Aliidongia dinghuensis: one gene and its partner. The protein of the gene in region 1 interacts with the protein of each later gene in a pairwise test. Links are inferred from orthologs where the notes say so. Each region holds a gene or a part of one and is shown in the gene's direction. Other genes may lie near its edges.

The links. Proteins that work in one complex are often made in the same cells at the same time.
Region 2: the proteins of secD (region 1) and pheT interact in binary tests that used the Escherichia coli proteins (3 or more experiments, as listed by UniProt). The link is inferred for Aliidongia dinghuensis from one-to-one orthologs.

What each region holds. Positions count from the first base shown.
Region 1 is NZ_BMJQ01000004.1:298,269-301,827, forward strand. What follows is about bases 262-3,146. They hold secD (protein translocase subunit SecD), read left to right. Parts: upstream 262-857; coding sequence 858-2,435; downstream 2,436-3,146. Other genes in these bases: yajC (preprotein translocase subunit YajC), read left to right, coding at 342-854; secF (protein translocase subunit SecF), read left to right, coding at 2,449-3,146. Outside these bases: IEY58_RS09645 (ATP-binding protein), read right to left, coding at 1-106; more of secF, read left to right, coding at 3,147-3,390; IEY58_RS09665 (Mth938-like domain-containing protein), read left to right, coding at 3,403-3,559. UniProt on the Escherichia coli protein: Part of the Sec protein translocase complex. Interacts with the SecYEG preprotein conducting channel. SecDF uses the proton motive force (PMF) to complete protein translocation after the ATP-dependent function of SecA.
Region 2 is NZ_BMJQ01000016.1:172,249-175,689, reverse strand. The notes cover bases 1-3,104. They hold pheT (phenylalanine--tRNA ligase subunit beta), read left to right. Parts: upstream 1-400; coding sequence 401-2,809; downstream 2,810-3,104. Other genes in these bases: IEY58_RS26590 (methyl-accepting chemotaxis protein), read left to right, coding at 2,947-3,104; pheS (phenylalanine--tRNA ligase subunit alpha), read left to right, coding at 1-404. Also shown: more of IEY58_RS26590, read left to right, coding at 3,105-3,441.

The sequences.
Region 1 (3,559 bases):
CATCGGCCCCCGCGAGATCGACGGGCGGCGCTGGTGGCGGGGCCAGACGGTCGAGCGCATCGGCGATGCGGGTCAGGAGAAGGTCGAGCGAGGCGGGCTGGGTCATCGGTCTCTCGAACTGGAACGGAAGGCGGGTGGAACGGCAGGCGCGGGCGACGCTAACATAGCTGGCGCGGCGCAGAAAACCGGGCGGGAATCGGGGCAGGGTCGCGCGCGGCGTTCCCGACCATTGCTCTTTGCCGTCCTTTCTCGTACCTATGCGCCCCTCCGGACGGCGATCCCGCCGCCGGCCCGTTCGGCTGCGTCCGAACACCGACCACGCGTTCAGGAGTCCGCCTCGCATGTTGTTCTCGACCGCCTTCGCGCAAACCGCAGCTGGTGGCGGCAGCGATTTCCAGGCTCAGCTCGTGCAGTTCGCGCCGCTGATCATGATCGCGGCCGTGTTCTATTTCCTGCTGATCCGGCCGCAGCAGCAGCGCGCGAAGCAACTGAAGACGGCGCTGGCGGCACTCCGTCGCGGCGACAAGATCGTCACCGCCGGCGGTATGATCGCGAGCGTGTCGCGCGTCATCAACGACGACGAGGTCGAGGTCGAGATCGCGGCGGGCATCAAGGTGCGGGTCGTACGCAGCACGATCACGACGATTCTCTCGAAGCCGGAGCCGGCCGGCAAGGACGCTGGCAAGGACAAGGGCGGCAAGTCGGGCGAGACCAAGGACGCGGAGGCCGAGACGGGCGAGGGCGGCGAGGGCACCGACGGGTCGGCCAAGCGGCGCCGCGGCCCGGCCAAGCCCGCCGGCAAGGCTCCGGAGACCGAGGCCGCTGACGCCAAGCCCACGGATGCGCCGAAGTAACCGATGCTGAATTTTCAACCCTGGAAGACCTGGACGGTCATCCTCATCTGCCTCGCGGGCGTGTTCCTGGCGCTGCCCAACGTCCTGCCGGCGACGGTGGTGGCACAGCTGCCGTCGTGGATGCCGGCGCCGCGCATCAGCTACGGCCTCGACCTGCAGGGCGGCAGCCATCTGCTGCTCGAGGTCGATCTGAAGTCTGTCACCAAGGAGCGCTTGAACGGCGCGCTCGACGGGCTCCGGACCGCGCTGCTCAAGGACAAGATCGGCTACACCCAGCTCGCCGTCGAGGGCGACCATATCGCGGTGACGCTGCGCGACGCGGGCGATGCCGACAAGGCCAAGGGCCTGGTGCGCGACGTCGATCCCGATCTCGAGGCCAGCCAGACGCCGGACGGCAAATTCTCCATCGCCTATAGCGCCCAGTCGATCGCGCAGCGCCGTACCTCCGCCGTCGACCAGTCGATCGAGATCATCCGCCGCCGCATCGACGAGACCGGCACCAAGGAGCCGACGATCCAGCGCGAGGGCGAGGACCGCATCCTCCTGCAGCTGCCGGGCATCGACAATCCGGAGCATGTGAAGGAGCTCTTGGGCCGGACCGCCAAGATGACCTTCCAGCTGGTCGACGAGGGTATCTCGCCGGAGGAGGCCAAGGCCGGCCATCTGCCGCCGGGCGACGAAATCCTGCCGGGCGACGATGCCGCGGCACGCCAGGGGCAGCCGACCGAATACGTCATCAAGAAGCGCGTCATGGTCGACGGCGGCACGCTCACCAGCGCATCCGCGACCTTCCAGGACAATCGCCCGGTCATCCAGTTCAAGTTCGATTCCTCGGGCGCCCGCCGCTTCGCCGACACGACGCGCGACAATGTCCACAAGCGCTTCGCCATCGTGCTCGACAACAAGGTGATCTCCGCGCCCGTGATCAATGAGCCGATCACCGGCGGCCAGGGCATCATTTCGGGCAGCTTCACCGTGCAGAGTGCCAACGACCTGGCCCTGCTGCTTCGGGCGGGCGCGCTGCCGGCGCCGCTCACGATCCTCGAGGAACGCACGGTCGGCCCCGACCTCGGCGCAGACTCCATCCGGGCCGGCACGACCGCCTGCCTGGTCGCGGTCGGGCTCGTCGGCGTCTTCATGATCGTGTTCTACGGCCTGTTCGGCATCTATGCGAACATCGCGCTGTTCTTCAACCTGTGCCTGCTCCTGGCGGCGCTCTCGACGCTCGGCGCCACGCTGACGCTGCCCGGCATCGCCGGCATTGCGCTGACACTCGGCATGGCGGTCGACGCCAACGTGCTGGTGAACGAGCGCATCCGTGAGGAGGCGCGGCACGGCCGCGGCGTCATCTCCGCGATCGACGCCGGGTTCAGCCGCGCCTATGCGACGATCATCGACGCCAACGTCACCCACCTGATCGCCGGCTCGCTGCTGTTCGAGCTGGGTTCGGGACCGGTCAAGGGCTTCGCGGTCACGCTCTGCCTCGGCATCCTGACCTCGCTCTTCACCACCATGCTGGTGTCCCGTCTCCTCGTCGTCTGGTGGCTGCGCCGTACGCGCCCCAAGGCGATCCCGATCTAAGGTCAACCGATCCATGCGCCCGCTTTTAGTTTTTCTGCATGAGCCGCCGCACATTCCGTTCGTGAAGCTGCACACGCTGGGCTTTGTGGTCTCGATCCTGCTGACACTCGCGTCGGTCGGTCTGCTCGCGACCAGGGGCCTCAATTTCGGCATCGACTTCCGCGGCGGCATCGTCATGGAAGTGAAGGCCCCGGGCGGCAAGGCTGATCTCGAGGCCATGCGCGGCCAGCTCAACGGGCTGGGTTTGGGCGAAGTGTCGCTGCAGACCTTCGGCCAGCCGGACGACGTGCTGATCCGCCTGCCGCGCCAGCCGGGCGACGACGCGGCGCAGAACAAGGGAGTCGAGACCGCCCGGAACTCGCTCGGCCCAACTTATGAATACCGCCGCACGGAGGTGGTCGGCCCCAAGGTCGGCGGCGAGCTCATCCATGCGGGCACGATCGCGACCATGCTGGCGATCCTGGCGATCGCGGCCTATGTCTGGTTCCGCTTCGAGTGGCAGTTCGGCCTCGGCGCCGTGATCTCGACCTTCCACGACGTGATCACGACCTTGGGCCTGTTCTCGCTGCTGCAGCTCGAGTTCAATCTGACGACGCTCGCCGCGATCCTGACCATCGCCGGCTATTCGATCAACGACACGGTCGTGATCTATGACCGCGTGCGCGAGACCATGCGCAAGTTCAAGCAGATGCCGCTCGGCGGCGTCATCGACTTGAGCCTGAACGAGACGCTGTCGCGCACCGTGCTCACCTCGTCGGTGACGGCGGTGGCCGTGCTGGCGCTCCTGCTGTTCGGCGGCGAGGTCATCCGCGGCTTCAGCGCCGCGATGCTCTGGGGTATCGTGATCGGCACCTATTCGTCGCTGTTCATCGCGGCGCCGCTGCTGCTGCACGCGAAGCCGCGCCGCGGCGGCGAGAAGCCGGCGCCGGCAGGAACGGCGCCGACCAAGGCTTAAAAGGGCCGCCCCATGGACGTGACGCCGATCATCCCGGCCGGCAAGCAGGTGCTCGAGCGCTACGGCACCGAAGGCTTCCGGGTGAGCGGCACGCTCCATCAAGGGGCCATCCTGCTGTTCCCGGACGAGACGCTTGCCTGGGCGCCGCGCGCCATGGCCGAGGTCACCG
Region 2 (3,441 bases), on another replicon or contig:
TGGGGCACTTGAAGGGCTGCCTTACCGAATTCCTGCGCGCGTTCTTCGACATCGACGACCTGCCGCTCCGCTTCCGGCCGAGCTATTTCCCATTCGTCGAGCCGGGCGCCGAGGTCGACATCGGCTGCAAGCGCTCGGGCGGCGAGCTGAAGCTCGGCAACTATGGCGACTGGCTCGAGATTCTGGGCTGCGGCATGGTCCATCCGAAGGTGCTGGCGAATTGCGGCATCGATCCGACCCGCTACCAGGGCTTCGCCTTCGGCATGGGCATCGAGCGCATCGCGATGCTGAAGTACGGCATCCCCGATCTCCGCACCTTCTATGAGTCGGACCTGCGCTGGCTCCGCCACTATGGTTTCCTGCCCTTGGAACGACCGAGCCTGACGGGAGGGCTCAGCCGATGAAGACCACGCTTTCCTGGTTGAAGCAGCATCTCGAGACCGATGCGGACCTCGCGACCCTGACCCGGACGCTCACCATGTTCGGGCTCGAGGTCGACAATATCGAGGACCGGGGAGCCGCACTGGCGCCGTTCAAGGTCGCCTACGTCGTCTCGGCCGAGCAGCATCCGAACGCGGACAAGCTCAAGCTTTGCAAGGTCGATACCGGATCCGAAACGATCCAGGTCGTCTGCGGCGCGCCCAATGCGCGGGCGGGCTTGAAAGTCGTGTTCGCGCCCTCGGGCTCGACCATTCCCCGGACCGGCCTGGTGCTGAAGCCCAGCGAGATCCGCGGCGTCAAATCCAACGGCATGATGTGCTCGGCCTATGAGATGGGCCTGAGCGAGGATCACGAGGGCATCATCGAGCTGCCGGCCGAAGCACCCGTCGGCGAGCCGTTCGCGGCCGTGCTCGGGCTCGACGATCCGCTGCTCGACATCAAGATCACGCCGAACCGGGCCGACTGCCTGGGCGTGCGTGGCATCGCCCGCGATCTCGCGGCGGCCGGCCTCGGTACGCTGAAGCCGCTTGCGGTCGAGAAGATCCCCGGCCGTTTCCCGAGCCCGGTCAAGATCCATATCGCCGGGGAGGCGCTGAAGGACTGCCCGATGTTCGTCGGCCGCGTCATCCGTGGCGTCAGGAACGGGCCGAGCCCGGCCTGGCTGCAGGAGCGGCTGACTTCGATCGGCCTCCGCCCGATCTCGGCGCTGGTCGACATCACCAACTACATGACGTTCGACGTCAACCGGCCGCTGCACGTGTTCGACGTGGCGAAGGTCAAGGGCGACCTGACCGTGCATCCGGCCAAGGGCGGCGAGACGCTCCTGGCCTTGAACGGCAAGGAATACGCGCTCGAGCCCGGCATGGTCGCCATCTCGGACGCGAGCGGCGTCGTCAGCCTCGGCGGCGTCATGGGCGGCGAGACGACCGGCTGCGACGAGGGCACGGTCGACGTGCTGATCGAGGCGGCGCTGTTCGATCCGACCCGTACGGCCGAGACCGGCCGTCGCCTCAGCGTGCAGTCGGACGCGCGCTATCGCTTCGAGCGCGGCGTCGATCCGGCCTTCGTGCGCGACGGCATCGAGATCGCGACCAAGCTCGTGCTGGAGCTGTGCGGCGGCGAGCCGGGCGAGGTCACGGTGACCGGCGCCGAGCCGCATTGGCAGCGGACCGTGACGCTCCGGCCGGAGCGGGTCGAGACGCTGGGCGCCGTTACCGTGCCGGACCAGGACATCGCGCGGATCCTGAGCCATCTCGGCTGTTCCGTCGCCAAGGCTAGCGACCATTTCGCCGTGTCGCTGCCGTCGTGGCGCGCCGACATCGAGGGCGAGGCCGACCTGGTCGAGGAGGTGCTGCGTCTCCACGGCTATGACCATATTCCGGCCGTGCCGCTTCGCCCGGTCGGCGCCTTGCCGGGCCAGGCGGTCGACGCGAACCAGCGCCGCGCCGGCCTTGTCCGGCGCACGCTTGCCGAACGCGGCCTCCACGAGGCGGTGACCTATTCCTTCATGTCGAGCGCGCTCTTCGGCATCGGCAATGCCGGGCTGTTCGGTACGGCGGACGCGTCGCTCGCGGTCGCGAACCCGATCTCGAGCGACCTCGACGTCATGCGGCCGTCGATCCTGCCGAACCTGCTGACCGCGGCGCAGCGCAATGCCGACCGCGGCTATGGCGACGCGGCGCTGTTCGAGCTGGGCCCGCAATATCGCGACGACACGCCGGAGGGCCAGGCACTGGTTGCGGCCGGCATCCGCCATGGCCGGACGGCGAGGAAGCTGTGGCGGAACGCGGGCGCCCCGGTCGATGCGTTCGACGCCAAGGCCGATGCGCTGGCCGCCCTCGCCGCGGCGGGAGCCCCGGTCGAGAACCTGCAGGTCACAGCCGATCCGCCGGGTTGGTACCATCCGGGCCGCGGCGGCTCGATCCGCTTGGGTCCGAAGACAGTGCTCGCCCATTTCGGCGAGATCCACCCGCGCCTGGTGACGGCGCTCGGTCTCAAGGGGCCGGCGGTGGGATTCGAGGTCTACCTGGACGCGGTGCCGCCGGTGAAGGCGCAGAAGGGGCGGCCGCTCCTGAAGCTCTCGCCGTTCCAGCCGATCGAGCGCGACTTTGCCTTCCTGGTCGACCAGACCGTGCCGGCTGAGGCGGTGCTGCGCGCGGCGCGCGGCGCCGACAAGAAGCTGGTGACGGAGGTGCGCCTGTTCGACGTCTACACCGGACAGGGCGTGCCGGAGGGTAAGAAGTCGCTGGCGCTCACCGTCACGCTGCAGCCGGTCGAGGCGACCTTGACCGACGAGGCGATCGAGGCGGTGTCGAAGACGATCGTGGCGCAGGTGACCAAGCTGACCGGCGCGGTGCTCCGCGGCTGACGGCCCGAGAGGATCCCGCGCCTCTTGCAACGGGCGCGGGAACACTCTTCACGATTACTATATCAGTTCGTTAATTTTCTCGCGTTATGTCGATCTCCGAGAGCGTGCGAGCGACGCGCGCCAACGGATGGAGCGACATGAACCGAGGGATTCATTTTCGCGTCGGCAGTCTGCTGACAGCAGCGTTCGTCGCATTATGCGCGATTCTGGTGATCGTGCTGGGGTTGCGCGTCGTGACGGCCGTCCGGGAGACGGCCGCAGCCGGGCGGCTGGTCACCTTGGCCGAAGCCGATCGGACGGTGTTCGGCGCCATGCAGGTGCTGCGCGTCACACGCGGCGACACGCAGACCGCCCTTCTCAATCTCGATGACCCGAAGCCGAAGCTGAAGGAAATCAGGGAGAACCAGACCGCTCAGTTCAAGGCCGCCGTCGCGGTCCTGCCGCGCATCGGTGGCGCCGGTCTCGACCGGCTGACGGCCGAGCTGCAGCAGCGCTGGAGTGCGGCGGGCCAAGAGTGGGACCAGCTCGAGGCCTATGCCGCGAAGCCCAAGGCCGAGCGCGACATCAAAGCGACGGATGCCTGGTACAAATCCGTGGGCGCGGTGATCGACAGCTTGAACGACGCGTCGCTG